2 regions of the Aliiglaciecola aliphaticivorans genome follow, and region 1 is predicted to be linked to the other one. Evidence: predicted binding sites of a transcription regulator. Region 1 holds the regulator's gene; the other holds the start of a gene.

What was found. The regulator LexA, encoded in region 1, represses DNA repair genes until DNA is damaged. The targets are predictions, from matches to a motif close to TACTGTATNNNNATACAGTA.
Region 2: a site for LexA is predicted at 3,329-3,348, ahead of ACYVIL_RS03780 (YebG family protein). Genes of this name have one in related genera too.

The regions. Positions count from the first base shown of each region.
Region 1 is NZ_BAAGTF010000018.1:63,281-71,540, forward strand. It holds gene ACYVIL_RS09815 (cytochrome c oxidase assembly protein) at 10-579, opposite strand; gene ctaD (cytochrome c oxidase subunit I) at 592-2,181, opposite strand; gene coxB (cytochrome c oxidase subunit II) at 2,193-3,347, opposite strand; gene lexA (transcriptional repressor LexA) at 3,832-4,455, opposite strand; gene plsB (glycerol-3-phosphate 1-O-acyltransferase PlsB) at 4,711-7,161, shown strand; gene ilvA (threonine ammonia-lyase, biosynthetic) at 7,289-8,260, opposite strand, start outside.
Region 2 is NZ_BAAGTF010000006.1:42,236-50,495, forward strand. It holds gene recN (DNA repair protein RecN) at 1-265, shown strand, start outside; gene ACYVIL_RS03765 (outer membrane protein assembly factor BamE) at 378-734, shown strand; gene ACYVIL_RS03770 (ABC-F family ATPase) at 1,171-2,763, shown strand; gene ACYVIL_RS03775 (LabA-like NYN domain-containing protein) at 2,795-3,286, shown strand; gene ACYVIL_RS03780 (YebG family protein) at 3,404-3,694, shown strand; gene ACYVIL_RS03785 (Na+/H+ antiporter NhaC family protein) at 3,881-4,159, shown strand; gene ACYVIL_RS03790 (serine hydrolase domain-containing protein) at 4,289-5,488, opposite strand; gene ACYVIL_RS03795 (cyclase family protein) at 5,568-6,227, opposite strand; gene ACYVIL_RS03800 (nuclear transport factor 2 family protein) at 6,245-6,715, opposite strand; gene ACYVIL_RS03805 (class II 3-deoxy-7-phosphoheptulonate synthase) at 6,911-8,257, opposite strand.

The DNA of each region.
Region 1 (8,260 bases):
TTATTCCTTTTATCCTTGATTCATTGCAACGCCTTCGGCACTTGCCGTTACGTCATACAAGGTATACTGAAGGGTGAAAAATTTAATATCTTTTGGTAACTGTGGATCAACGTAAAACTTCATAGGCATAATCGCTTCTTCACCAGCAGCCAAAGGCTGATTATTAAAGCAAAAGCACTCTGTTTTATTCATATACAAAGCTGCCGTTCCTGGTGAAACAGAGGGAACGGCTTGTGCCACATAGTCTTTGTGAGTGTTATTTTTAACGTAAAAATCTACCTGATTCATTTCACCCGGATAGACTTCGACCTTGCGGGTTTGCGCTTTGAACTCCCAAGGCATACCCGTGTTTGTGCGGGTAATAAACTCAATGGTTATCATCCGAGAGTGATCAACTTCAATTGATTCATATATCGCTGCGGTATCACTGGTTTTGCCATTAATGCCAGTAACTTGGCAAAACACTTCGTATAGCGGAACCAATGCAAAAGCGAAACCAAACATGCCAATCACCACAGCCACCAGCTTTAAGACCAGTTTACCGTTGTTAGATTGGCTGTTGTTTGAACCCTCAGTCATGATGAATCACACTTACTTAATCACTGGCGGTGTATCGAAGGTATGATAAGGCGCTGGAGAAGGGATCTCCCACTCCAAACCTTCTGCACCTTCCCAGACTTGGTCAGACACAGGCTCACCGTGTTTACGACATGCTTTTATCAGCAAGGCAAGGAAGATCAGTTGAGACAGTCCGAATGCAAATCCACCCAAGCTTATCCATTTGTTAAAGTCAGCAAATTGCAAAGCGTAATCTGGAATACGACGAGGCATACCAGCTAAACCAACAAAATGCATTGGGAAAAATAGTACATTGACGGAAATCAGCGAGCACCAAAAATGCCATTTAGCCAAAGTCACATCGAACATTTTGCCAGTCCATTTGGGTAGCCAGTAATACACCGCTGCCATGATGGAAAATATAGCGCCTGTCACTAATACATAGTGGAAATGAGCCACTACAAAATAGGTATCGTGATATTGGAAGTCCACTGGTGTAATCGCCAGCATTAAGCCAGATAGCCCCCCAATGGTAAACAATACAATAAATGCCAAAGCAAATAGCATAGGCACTTCAAATGAGAGTGAGCCTCGCCACATGGTTGCTACCCAGTTGAAGACTTTGACTCCAGTGGGTACCGATATCAACATAGTGGCAAACATAAAGAATAGTTCAGCACCGACCGGCATTCCCGTAGTGAACATATGGTGAGCCCAAACGATGAATGACAGCAAAGCGATGGAGGTTGTGGCATATACCATAGAGGCATAACCAAATAATTTTTTCCTTGAGAACGTCGGCACTATAGCTGAAATGATGCCGAATGCAGGAAGGATCATGATATACACTTCTGGATGCCCGAAGAACCAAAATATATGCTGGAACATCACGGGATCACCACCGCCAGCAGCATTGAAGAAGCTCGTTCCGAAAAATTTATCGGTTAACACCATGGTCACTGCACCAGCTAGAACTGGCATAACAGCAATTAACAGAAACGCGGTAATTAGCCATGTCCACACAAATAGTGGCATTTTCATCCACGTCATCCCTGGTGCGCGCATATTGAAAATAGTCACTATCACGTTAATCGCCCCCATGATGGAAGAGATCCCCATAATATGCACCGAAAATACGAACAAGGCTGTGGTGTCATTACTGTAAGTTGTAGAAAGAGGTGCATAGAAGGTCCAACCGAATGCTGGACCACCGCCTTCCATAAACAACGACGCCAGTAGTATGGTAAATGCCATTGGCAATATCCAGAAACTCCAGTTATTCATTCTCGGTAATGCCATATCCGGCGCACCAATCATCATGGGTACCAGCCAATTTGCTAACCCAGTGAATGCAGGCATAACCGCACCAAATACCATGATTAGGCCGTGCACTGTAGTCATTTGATTGAAGAAGTTCGGATCAACTATCTGCAAACCCGGCTGAAATAATTCAGCACGTATTACCATGGCCATCGCGCCGCCAGTTAAAAACATGATGAACGCGAACCACAGATAAAGGGTTCCGATATCTTTATGGTTTGTCGTAAATAACCAACGCTTTATGCCACTAGGAGCATGATGGTGATGGTCGTCATGATCGAGTTCGGTTGTCGCTGTGCTCATAACTGCTCCCCTTATTGACCTGTCATTACGGCGTTAATATCTTTGGCTTGGACCATGTCGCCGGTATCGTTACCCCAAGCATTACGTTCATAAGTAATAACTGCAGCCAGTTCACTCATGGTTAATTGTTTTCCAAAGGCTTGCATGGCAGTCCCCGTTTTACCGTTTACAACGATATCGATGTGAGCCGCCATATCATTGAGAACCATGTCACTGCCGACCAAAGCGGGAAATACGCCGGGTAAACCTTGCCCATTTGGTTGGTGACAAGCAGCACATGCACGCATGTAAACCTGTTCACCATTGCTCATCAATTCTTCCATGCTCATATTCATGGCGAGCAATCGTTGCTCTTCTTCTTTTGCTTTGCGCTGCACTTCTTCTTGAGCGTTTATCCATTGTTCATATTCGGCAGGTTCTTTGGCGATAACAACAATGGGCATAAAGCCGTGATCTTTTCCACATAGCTCGGCACATTGACCGCGATACACACCTGGTTCAATGACGTTTGCCCAAGCTTCATTAATAAATCCAGGGTTTGCATCTTTTTTAACCGCAAAGTCAGGAACCCACCATGAATGAATGACGTCATCGGAGGTCACAAGAAAACGGACTTTTTTACCCGTTGGAATAACTAAAGGACGATCAACTTCCAGGAGGTAGTTGTGGCCTTTTTCAAATTTGTTATTGATCTGTTCTTGTTGAGTGGCCATCACGGAGTAATATTCAACATCGTTCTCCATGTATTTATAATGCCACTTCCATTGGGAACCCGTCACCAGAACAGTGACGTCTGAATTTTCAGGATCTTCCATTGCGATCAATGTTTTAGCTGCTGGAAATGCCATTACCACGAGAATAATGAAAGGGATTATTGTCCATGCAATTTCCACTTTGACACTTTCATGAAAATTAGCAGGTTGTGCGCCTCTGGATTTACGATGGAAAATCATACTCCAAAACATCACACCGAATACCAACACTGCAATTACGACACAAATGAAAAACATCAGCATATGCAAGTCATAAACTTGACCACTAATTTCTGTCGCGCCTTTGCGTAAATTTAATTGATACTGATCAGCAGTCGAAGTCGATTCTGCGGACACTGTAAATGCAATTAGACTGGTCAGTATTACCAATATGCTGGACCATATCTTTTTCACTCAACACCTCCTGATGATGTAAGCCTTTTCCAAAGGAGCAAAGCAGAGTAATAAACCGCAAAAGACTCTAACATGGTAAATGACTTGAAAGCTTAATGTTACACAACTGTAAAAACTAGTATAAGAATTACTCAACTAAAGTCTGACGTCTAGTGTTTTTTGTTAAAATTTTAATCAACCGGTTGATTTTCAATCAAAATAGAGGGAAAAGTTATCTTTTATATCAATTTGAAATAGATACACTGAATATGGAATTTGAACTGGTAATTTTTGTCTTTAAAACGAAAAATTCCTAACTGAAGCGGTTCCCAAGCTCCATGATATGAAATAAGTAAACGAAATTTTGTTGAGAAAAGTGAATTTATTGAAGGGGAGAAAATAGATAATTAACAATTTAAATTTTTTAAATAACCAAATACAAGTCATTAAAAAGGTGACTAGATAAGTCACCTTTTTGGAATTATTCAACTTTAGACAATTTGGTTTACATCCAATCAGCGTTACGAATAACCCCCACGGCAATACCTTCAATGTTGAAAGGTTGAGAGGCTAAATCCACTTTAATAGGATTAAAATCATCATTTTCAGCATGTAGGATGACTTCCCTTCCACGCTTTTCAAGACGCTTAACCGTAACGTCTTCATCTACTCTCGCCACAACAACCTGACCATTATGAACATCTGTAGTGCGATGAACAGCTAGCAAATCGCCATCCAAGATACCGATATCTTTCATACTCATGCCGCTAACTCGCAGCAAAAAGTCTGCGCTAGGTTTAAATAAGTCCGGATCAACTTTGTAGTGACACTCAACATGCTCTTCGGCCAAAATAGGTTCGCCCGCAGCCACACGCCCAATTAAAGGTAAACCGGCTTCTTCCAATTCATCTTCCAAAGGAACATTCAGTTTAATTCCTCTTGAGGTACCGGGAAGAATCTCAATGACACCTTTGCGGGCCAGTGCCTTAAGATGCTCTTCAGCCGCATTAGCCGATTTAAATCCCAATTGACGCGCAATTTCAGCACGCGTAGGCGGCATTCCCGTTGCTAGCATGGTTGTTTTTATTAATTCAAGAATTTCGCTTTGTCGTGGTGTTAGTGGACGCATAAACAGCCTGTTTTTCTATACAGTTTAACTGTTAGTATATACAGTTGCGAAGATAACACAAATTTTGTTTTTCATTTATTGCTGAATTATCAAAAACCTATTCAGCTAATTAGGGTGACTTTACATGCCGTAACAATATAAAATGGTTGTTCAACTTAATAGACGTTAGTCTGCGCATTTTAGTATGCAAACATGAATAGAGTTGTACTCTTCATGCTATGCTTTTAACGATTTCGAAACCTCAAGGTGTTAAATATGGATTGGCTGCATAATTTGCTGCTTTCGATTTTTGCTTTTCCCGTGAAATGGCTAGTTAAAGTCAATAGTATTCCCACTGACATTGAAACTGAGTTAGGAATAGATAAAAGCAAACCTATTGTATATTTGCTTAGAACCCACTCGATTACCGATCAACTTGCCCTAAAAATGTCTACCAAGAAGGTTGATTTGCCCAACCCGACCAAGAAAATCGTTATTGGCGGAGAAGAACACAGTGCCAGCGTTTTCCTAGAACAACCTCAATCCGTCATAGGTAGAACCATTAAAGGGACTAAAATTGCGGCAGATTTAACCCATCTATTTCAGCTCCACAAAGACAATACAGATCTAGATTTGCAAATCGTCCCAGTCACGGTTTTTTGGGGACGTGCTCCTGGCAGAAAATCTAACGGTTTAGCCGATCTCCTTGCAGACAAAGCATCGCCAAGTTGGTTACGAAAGTTTTTTATAGTGCTGTTTTTAGGCCGTGATAATTTTGTTTCTTATAGTAAAGCCGTATCTTCAAGGGATATGACCAAACTCCCTGGCACTGAAGCTGAAATCGCACACAAATTAATTCGCTTGGCAGGCACGCATTTTCACCGAAAAAGACAGGCATTTAACGGTCCAATGCTGTTAGAAAAGCAAGAATTATATAATTCAATTCTTGGTTCAGTGACGGTCATCAATGCCATCAATGAAGAGTCTAGACAAAAGAAAATACCTTTGTCCAAAGCCAAGGCCAATGCAAAATCTTACATCAACGAAATTGCCGCGGACTACCGTGAAGGGTTGATCCGTTTCGGCGATCGGGTGCTAACGCGGATCTGGAATAAAATATACGATGGAATCGAAGTAGGTCACGCGGATAAAGTCAGAAAGCTCGCTCAAAATGGTCATGAAATCATATACGTTCCCTGCCATCGCAGCCATATGGACTACTTACTGTTAACTTACGCAATTTATCACCAAGGCTTGGTTACTCCGCATATCGCTGCTGGAATTAATTTAAACTTTTGGCCTGTTGGCGGCATTTTCCGGCGCGGTGGCGCATTTTTCCTACGCCGCAGTTTTGCTGGTAACAAACTCTATATAAGCGTATTTCGTGAATACTTAGAACTGTTATTTAACAAAGGCTATTCCGTTAAATATTATGCTGAAGGCGGACGAAGCCGCACGGGACGACTGTTACCTCCGAAAACCGGAATGTTAGCAATGACCTTGCAGGCCATGATTAAAGGGGTAAATCGCCCAGTGAGCATAGTGCCTGTGTATATAGGTTATGAACACGTAATGGAAGTGGGCAGTTACCTTAGTGAGTTAAAAGGCAATACTAAGAAGAAAGAATCGATATTTGGTTTATTTTCTGTCGTCAGAAAGCTGAAAAACTATGGCCACGGATTTCTCAATTTTGGCGAACCTATCCAGCTTAATAATTTCCTCGATGAGCAGGTACCCGATTGGCGTGACGCACAAAACAGTGAAGTTGATAAAAAACCAAGTTGGCTCACTCCCACAGTAAATATCCTTGCCAACCAAGTCATGGTGCGAATTAATCAGACAGCGGCGATAAGTGGTATGTCATTGTGTGCATTGTGTTTACTTTCTGCTAAGAAAAACGCCATGGGGCAATTGGAATTAGAGCAGGCTGTTGATGATTATATTCATTTACTAAAATTATCGCCGTACAGTGAACTGGTGAGCCTGCCGGATAAGAATGGCCATGAAATTGTAGAACAAACCCTAAAACTGGGGAAAATGAATGTCTCGGAAGATAGCTTTGGCAAGATTATCTCTCTAGAACAACGTAATGCCGTAATGCTAACTTATTATCGCAATAATATTTTGCACTTGTTCGCCATCCCTGGGTTAATTGCCGCCATCGTGTTTGCCCACAATGGGTTAGGTAAAACCAAACTGCTTGATCTTATTATGCGCCTTTATCCGATGTTGCAGCGAGAGTGGTTTTTGTATATGTCGCCTGAACAAGCAAAAGAATATGTGGAAGGGCTAATTGATAGCATGTTAGAAATGGGCATGATTGTCACAATAGGGCGTAAATTAGCCCCCGCCGAGCCGACAGCGAATTCATTTTATTCATTATGGTTACTCAATCGTTGTATTCAAGAAACCTTGCAACGTTATGCCCTAGTATTGTCTTTGTTAGCAAAAGAAAAGAAAATGAGTCGCAGCGCTTTAGAACGGCAAAGTGCCAAGTTTGCAGAACGCTTAGCCGCTTTGCACGGTATCAGTTCGCCGGAGTTTTTCGATAAAAATGTATTGGCAAGCTTCGTGAATGCACTACGGGAAAATCAGCTTCTCGCGGACAGTGAAGATGGTCAATTGCAACATTCAGAAACAAGCGAGACCTTGCGCCAAGATATCATTGCATTAATCGCACCTGAAATTGCACAGCGTTTGGAAAAGCTCTACGCACTGCAAAACTAATCGCATAAGCAAAAATAAAAAGGCCTGAGTCCGATACAATATCGAAATCAGGCCTTGGTTACCCCTTAGCAATGAGCCCAACTAAATGGGGTCACTTCATTAAGGAGCCATTTGCATTTTTTGGCAACTATTTAGCTAAATCAGATAAAAAGAATTGATAAGCTGGATTGCTTGTTTGTTCGTCATATTGATAGCCAAGTTTATCTAGATGCTGATCGAAGTCGACTCTCCCTTGATCAGGTAAATCAAACCCAGCAAGCACTAAACCTTCGGCAGCACCATGATTCCGATAATGGAATAGCGTGATATTCCATGACTCACCAAGAGTATTTAAGAACTTCATCAAAGCTCCGGGGTATTCCGGAAACTCAAAGGAAAAGATGCGCTCATTGAGTAACGTAGGTGGACGTCCACCCACCATGTAACGCACATGCAGCTTAGCCATTTCATTTTCAGACAAATCAAAACACTGATAGCCGCTATCGGTGAGTAACTTCTCTAATTGATGATATTCTTCTCGTCCAAAGCGTAATTTTATACCAACAAAAATATGGGCTTCACCATCATTGGCATAGCGATAATTGAATTCAGTAATGGTTCTGCCACCTAGCAATTCGCAAAAGCGTTTAAATTCACCTTTCTGTTCAGGGATTTTAACGGCAAAAACCGCTTCTTTTTGCTCTCCTAGCTCACAGCGTTCAGATACGTATCGCAGGGTATGAAAATTGATATTCGCACCACATAAGATGCCACCAATTTTTTTGCCCGATAGAGTATGCTCACTAAGGTACTTTCGAATCCCGGCCACAGATAAAGCACCAGCAGGTTCCGCAATCACTCGAGTATCATCAAAAATGTCTTTGATAGCAGCGCAAATTTCATCGGTATTGACGGTAATAACATCATCAACATATTGCTGACATAAGCGAAACGGCTCGGTTCCAATCGTCTTCACTGCCACACCGTCAGCAAATATGCCCACCGACGCAAGTGGCACAGGCTCACCTGCTTGCAATGCAGCCTGTAAGCAGGCAGATTCATCAGATTCTACCGCAATGATTTTCAAATCCGGTCGTAACTGCTTAAGATAAACGCTGAT
Region 2 (8,260 bases), on a different contig from region 1:
TACTGCATCGGTTGTTGGAAAATTGTTGCGCAAGCTTGGACAAACAAGCCAAGTTATATGTGTCACTCATTTACCTCAGGTAGCAGCAAGTGGCCATCAACAAATGTTTGTCACTAAGTTTTCAGATAAGAAAACCACAGAGACACATATGCTTTGTTTGCAGGAAAGTGAACGAATTGAAGAATTAGCACGCTTGTTAGCGGGCGATACTTTGACTAATTCTGCTATCGAAAATGCAAAAGAGTTGTTGAGCAGTTATCATTAGTCTCGATTATTTATTGATTGCAGACCTAATGGTGAGTTAGCATGCGTGTCCAGAAATAAGCTGCCCTAATGGGCTTGGCTAAATTGATTATTTAACTTAAATGAAAGAATGAATGAAGTATAAAAGTATAATAGTTGCTGTAGTTACCACATTATTTTTGTCTGGTTGCACAGATTGGATATACCGTATTGACGTTCCCCAGGGCAATTTCCTTCAGGAAAAAAGCGTGAAACAACTACGCGTTGAAATGACCAAAGAACAAGTGATTTATGTACTCGGACGCCCTGTTGTCCAAGACTCATTTGACCATGATACCTGGTATTACGTTTATGAAATGAAGCGAGGTATGAGTAAGCGAGGTGAAGACTTCCGCAAAGAGTTAATCATTCACTTTGAAGACGAAAAAGTGGCAAGGGTGACAGGTGACTTTGAGCTTTCCGAAGATTTTAATACCCCACTAGATCAATAATACGAGTCTAAAGTATCACCTATATTTTGTTACCTTAAATAATTATTTAAGGTAACAAAATGTAGGTGAGTTAACACTGAATCTGTTTCAGGCTCTGAAACTCTAACTCAGTTTTGTTCTGTTGATACCCCCTCACATTGCTAGCCGTTAGCGCTTAGACTAGGCCTTAATCTGCAAACTCACTGTATTTTCACTAACGCCTCTCGGTTCAGTGCTATTTACACTGACCTATTGGCTACCTTTACCAAGTTGCTTGCAAACCAGTCATAAAATTTTATTCAAGTTAAACATTTAGTCACAACCACTTAGCCATGCTCTGTAAAACTATTTAAAGGGTTATCTGTGATTATTATCAACAAACCCCATCAAAATGAAGTTATTTGTGGCATAATCCCGCGCAAAATTTATATGTAATTAGTCAATAGGAATTGCCATCGTGTTAGCTACTGCCAATATCACCATCCAATTTGGTGCCAAGCCTCTTTTTGAAAATGTTTCAGTGAAATTTGGCGAAGGAAATCGTTACGGCCTAATTGGTGCTAATGGCTGTGGTAAATCCACCTTTATGAAAATTCTAGGAAATGATCTAGAACCATCTTCAGGCAATGTCACTAAAGATCCTAATGAAAGAATTGGCAAACTAAAACAAGATCAATTCGCCTTTGAACAATATTCTGTTATCGATACGGTCATCATGGGTCATGAGGAACTGTGGAAAGTAAAAGAAGAGCGTGATGCGATTTATGCCAACCCTGAAATGACAGAAGAAGATGGTATCAGAGCAGCTGAGTTGGAATCTGAATTTGCTGAAATGGATGGTTACACCGCTGAATCTCGTGCTGCTGAATTACTCACTGGTGTAGGTATTGAAGAAGCCTTGCATTATGGCCCTATGAGTGAGGTTGCACCGGGTTGGAAATTGCGAGTGTTATTGACTCAAGTCTTATTCGCCGATCCCGATATCATGCTTCTTGATGAACCAACTAACAACTTGGACATTGATACTATTCGCTGGTTGGAAGATACCTTGAATTCGCGTAACTGCACCATGATCATCATCTCTCACGATCGTCACTTTTTAAACAGTGTTTGTACGCACATGGCAGACTTAGATTACGGTGAGTTAAGACTTTTTCCAGGTAATTACGATGAGTACATGACGGCGGCTACACAATCTAGAGAGCGTCTACTTTCTGACAACGCTAAGAAAAAAGCTCAAATAGCAGAACTGAAATCCTTCGTGAGCCGTTTTTCTGCTAACGCTTCTAAATCCAAACAAGCCACATCAAGGGCTAAACAAATAGATAAGATTCAGCTAGATGAAGTAAAACCCTCTAGCCGACAAAACCCATTTATTCGTTTTGATCAGGAGAAAAAACTCCATCGATTAGCCCTTGAAGTTGAAGGCCTAAGTAAATCTTTTGATACTCCTCTTTTCTCCAACCTAGATTTAATGATTGAGGTGGGTGAAAGAGTCGCTATCATTGGTCCTAATGGCGCAGGTAAAACAACCTTAATGCGCTGTTTATATGGCGACATTGCAGCTGATAGTGGAAATGTAAAGTGGTCTGAAAATGCCTCTATAGGCTATTACGCGCAGGATCACGCCCAAGACTTTGAAGAAGACAAAACCTTATTAGATTGGATGTACCAATGGGGTAAAGAAGGCGACGACGAGCAAGTTATTAGAGGGACATTAGGCAGACTTTTATTTTCCCAAAAAGAAATTGATAAATCCGTTAAGGTCATATCTGGTGGCGAACAAGGTCGAATGATTTTCGGCAAGCTTATTTTGCAGAAAAACAACGTATTACTAATGGATGAACCAACCAATCACTTAGATATGGAGTCTATTGAGTCATTAAACCTAGCCCTTGAAAACTACCCTGGTACCTTATTATTTGTCAGTCACGACCGTGAGTTTGTATCTTCACTAGCAACGCGAATATTAGAAATCACTGAAAACGGAATCGTTGACTTTAGAGGCAACTACGAAGATTACCTAAGCAGTAAAAAACTCGTTCAATAGCTAACTTAACTAACCTGTAGGCGGTAAGGGTATGCAAAATAAAGAGAAAAACATCGGCGTTTTTGTTGATGTACAAAATGTGTACTACACTTGCCGACAGGCTTATCACAAACAATTCAATTATCGTAAGCTATGGCAAGAATTAACTTATCGCGGAAATATAGTTGTGGCTAACGCGTATGCTATCGCGCGGCAAGATGACCAACAAATCAAATTTCAAGACGCCCTTAGACATATAGGTTTTGAGGTCAAACTTAAACCTTTTATACAACGTAGCGATGGCTCAGCTAAAGGCGATTGGGATGTGGGTATTACCGTTGATATGATCGATCAATCACCGCTTCTAGACGAAATTATTTTACTCAGTGGCGATGGCGATTTTGCAGTGTTAATGGGCTATATCAAAAGCAAGTACCAGGTCTCAACACAGGTCTACAGCGTCCCCCAATTAACCGCTAAAACCTTAAGCGATTGCGTTGATATTTATCATCCTATAGAAGCCAATTCGTCCTTTCTTAAATAAATTAAAACTGCTTTTCTCCATTAGAATTTCACCTCAACAAAATACTGTACATACAAACAGTGTTGAGCTATATTTATACTCGATGGCACCAAAACAACCGAAATATGAGGAAACGTAATGGCGATTATTGTGAGATATGTTGTTGAGCGAAATGGAGAAGAAAAACTAGTGACTTCTGACAAAAAGGCGGCTGATCAATACGACAAAATGCTTGATGTTGCCGATAACCTGGGCACTTATATTCAAGCAAAAGGCATTAAATTACCGAATGAAATAGCCGAAGACCTCACTATCTTGTTGTCGAAAAATAAAGACGTCATTGCCAAATTATTTAAAGGCACAGATGCCGACTCTATATTAGAGCAAGAAAAAGCTGAAGTTGTTAAAATGGACAAAAAGAAAGCATAATCAGACAATGATTCAATTTATTTGAAAAATAAATAACGCTTATTACAAAATGTAAGCGTTACGCTCCCCTAAACCTCTTGTTGAGTTGGCATTCATAGCATTAGGTACAGGATCATCATAGGGAACCGTGGCAATCTTAAAGCCATTAGTTTTACCCTTAAGTTGGAAAATTGGAAAATTGGAAAATTGGAAAATTGGAAAATTATAAACCAAGACATAGATATTCCAACTGTGGCTAATATGTACCTATTTTATTTGTCAATATCAGCAGTTTTAGCGGGTTTACGCTGGGGCGATAATAGCTCGCCCATGTCAGATACCACGGCCTTATCTTCTATGGCGTCAAAATGCGATGATGTTCAACACCTTCGTATCCCAATGCCCTATGCACTGATTGTCGGGTTTGTCCGCATTTGTCGTAATTATGGCATTTGTCGTAATAATGCTAAACACCCTAGCGGCTAGCTTTGGCTTTGGGTGGTGGCGTAGGCTTAGGATGGTGGCTTGGCTTGCTCGTCGGTGCTGCATATTTAATGGTAACCATGCAAATCATAAGTAACGAAGCTAACCAAACCCAATAACTAACCTGTCTTATCAGTCGTTTTGCTGCAAATCAATGGCAACCTTAATCCGATCTATAAATTCGAAGCGTTTCCGATTCAAATCGGCATCGCTAGCTGTTGGCCAATTACCATTAAATGCAATCACAAGATCTCTATTTGGGTCAATAAATATAGTTTGCCCAAATATACCTCGAGCAGTATAACTTCCGTCATTGAATGTCCACCATTGATACCCATAGCCTCTGTCGGGAAATCCATAGTCAACTTGTTTAGTAGTCGCCTTTGCTACCCAATTATCAGGGAACACTGACTCCCCTTCTATTTGCCCATTTTCCAACATAAACAAACCATAACGGGCAAAATCACGTAAGCTAGCTTGAATACAACATCCTGATATTTCGTTACCATCAAAACCCAAAATCCAAGTCGCTTTTTGTGCCATCCCAAAGGGCTGCCAAATTTTTTCAGTCAAATATTCGCTAATATTACGCCCAGTTGCTCGTTCAACTAAAATACCAATTAGGTTGGTTTCCCCTGAAGAGTATTGCCATTTTTCACCCGCTGGGTAGGCTCTAGATAAACCGCGCATATAACTGACAATCGTGGGTAAACCACCTTGTGCTTGATGATTGTTGAACAAGGCTACATCTGAATCTGGATCAGTGTAATCTTCATTCCATGCAACACCAGAGGTCATGGTAAGTAATTGTTCAATGGTTACATTATCGTAAACAGAGCCTTTTAAGCCGGTAACATATTCAGAAACATTGTCGTTAAGACTGCGTATGTGGCCTTCTTTTAAGGCAATTCCAACAAGACTTGAAGTGAATGATTTAGCCACCGAAAAGCTAGTCCACCTGGAGTCAGCTGAATGTCCGAGACCATATTTTTCAAACCTGATTTTGCCTTTATGCAGTATTAAACCACCAGCTAAACGCTGCTCCTCAAAAAAACCATCGATATCTTCATTTAGTATCAACTCCTCACCAATAGGCAACTCTTTTACTTTGCTATTTGGCAATATTTCACGAGACTTAACGAGAAGAGAAAACTGATCCATAACTTGAAAAGCTGCATCACGCTGACTTTGACTCCAAAACAGAATGTCAAGATCTTCAGGCGGATCTAGAAGAAGGGAACGCCATTTAGGACCAACCCACCACCACCCTAAGGCGGAAAAAACCAACAATGCTATTAGCCCACGACCTATCCATTTCAACGTTCTATTCATTTTATTTTCTCTCCCTGATTATCTTTAAACGGACGCAAACTATTACTTTTTAAACTTTAACACCTTAATACTATTATCATTATTCCTGTAACTGCGCAAACGCACGTACTGGAAAGGTTCCAAAACCTTTTATTTTTACTGGTACGGCATAAAAATAAAAACCATTTACTGGTATCGGTTGTAAATTGCACATGTGTTCAACAATTAAAATATCAGCTCCTAATAATGTACTATGCACAGGTCTCCCACCGCCGCTAGTATCATCAATATTATGGCTATCAATTCCCACAAGCAGCACACCATTTTTTTTCAAAAATAATGCCGCACCTTCGGTAAGAAAGGGATGATTCTCATAATATAACTCGGTGTTCCAATGACGAGACCAATTGGTTTGAATGAGTACTGCCTTACCCGTTAGCTCCATGTCAGCGAAATAACTCTCATCGATTGCAATGATATGTTGTGGAATCTTTATTTTCACGCCATCTAAATGTGCTACAGCGTCAAGATCAAGTTCAGAAAGGTCATCGCCATCCACATAACGATGAAATGGTGAATCAAGATAGGTTCCGGTATTAGAACACATTTCAATTTTGCCAATCTGAAATGAAGTACCTTCTTCATAGTGTGACTTAGATGCTTCTCGGCTCAGATAGTCACAAATTATTGGAGCAGGTAAACCCTTGTACGTGACCAAGCCATCTTCGACGGTATGACTTAGATCTATTAATTTAGCCATTAATCATTTTTCACTATTTATAACGCCAGTTCACTCAAACTTGGATAGTCATCGGGTCTATTCTGTGTTTGCCATACCAGTTTGCGCTGGTCTTCATTAATGGCCATATCGTTGATACTTGCAATGCGTTTTTGCATATATCCATTTTTATCAAACTCCCAGTTTTCATTTCCATAAGAACGAAACCAGTTACCTTGTTGATCGTGCCATTCATAAGCAAAGCGAACAGCGATACGATTATCTGTGAAAGCCCATAGTTCTTTGCTAAGCCGATAGTCCAATTCCCTTTTCCACTTATTCTGCAAGAAGCTCACTATAGCGTCCCGCCCAACTAGGAATTCTGAACGATTTCGCCATCTGCTTTGCGCTGTATAAGCGAGTGATACTTTTATCGGATCTTTTGAATTCCAAGCATCTTCTGCCATTCTAACTTTTCGAGCGGCCGAGTCTGCCGTAAACGCAGGTAATGGGTGTCTTGGGAGGTCAATCGTATTCAATTCACTTTCCTTCTTGAGGTTATAAAGCGGTAGTAATACTAGATTACCAATCGCGTGCTGCGTCTAATTATAAGTTTGCATTGATTAACAACAAAACAAACAATTTTTATACTCTTAAAATGAAAAAGCCAGTTGAATTAGCAACTGGCTGAAATAGTAAAAAAGTACAAAGTAGTCAAAACTACATTATTTACCACTTTTCAAATGATCTGCCACTAAAAATGCCATTTCTAACACTTGATCAGCATTCAAACGCGGATCACATTGAGTTTTGTATGCTTGAGCAAGATCGTCGTCACTGATTTGGTATGCCCCACCAGTACACTCCGTCACATGCTGCCCTGTCATTTCTAAATGGATACCACCTGGATGTGTCCCTTCAGCACGGTGAGCTGCGAAGAACTGTTGGATTTCACTTAGAATATCATCAAAGTTTCTAGTTTTGTAACCACTCGATGCTTTTTTAGTGTTGCCGTGCATTGGATCTGAACTCCACACGACCTTTCGTCCTTCAGCTTTCACTCGACGTAGTAATTTAGGCAGATTTTGCTCAAGCTTATCTGCCCCCATGCGGGTAATAAACGTCAAACGACCAGCGCTATTATCCGGATTCAAGGTATCGATCAACCTCATCAATTCATCTTCTTGAATGGTAGGCCCAATTTTAACCCCAATTGGATTATGTATGCCACGGAAGAACTCTATATGCGCATGATCCAATTGACGAGTACGCTCACCAATCCACACCATGTGTGCAGAACAGTTATAAGGCTTGCCAGTTAAAGTATCAATGCGGGTTAACGCCTGCTCGTAATTTAACAATAGCGCTTCATGGGAAGTAAACAAATTGGTTTCATGCAACGTTGCGTTATTAACATGGTTGATACCAATTACATCCATGAACTCTAGCGCATCTTGCAAGCGGTTAGTGACGTCTTGATAACGCTCACGTAACGGATTGTTCTCAAGAAAGGTCATATTCCAACGGTTCACTTGATGTAAGTCAGCTAAACCACCTTGCGCGAAAGCACGTAATAAGTTTAGGGTGGAAGCCCCTCGATGATATGCCTCAAGCATCCGGTTTGGATCTGGCATTCTAGACTGTTCAGTAAATTCAAAGCTATTGATGATATCCCCGCGATAACTCGGCAGAGACACGCCATTAATCGTTTCTAGGTCAGACGAACGCGGTTTTGCATACTGCCCAGCCATTCTGGCAACTTTTGTTACCGGACATTTTCCTGCAAAGGTTAAAACGATGGCCATTTGCAGGATAACTTTAAAGGTATCTCTGATTTTGGGCGCATTGAATTCATCGAATGATTCGGCACAATCACCGCCTTGTAACAAAAACCCTTTACCTTCGGCAACATCACCTAGTTGTTTGTATAATTGCCTTGTTTCTTCAGCAAATACCAACGGAGGATAACTATGCAGTTTGCTTTCTACGTCTTTTAGTAACGCTTGATCTTGATAAGTAGGTTGTTGCTGGATCGGTTTAGACCTCCAGCTGTCAGGTTGCCATTGGCTCACACG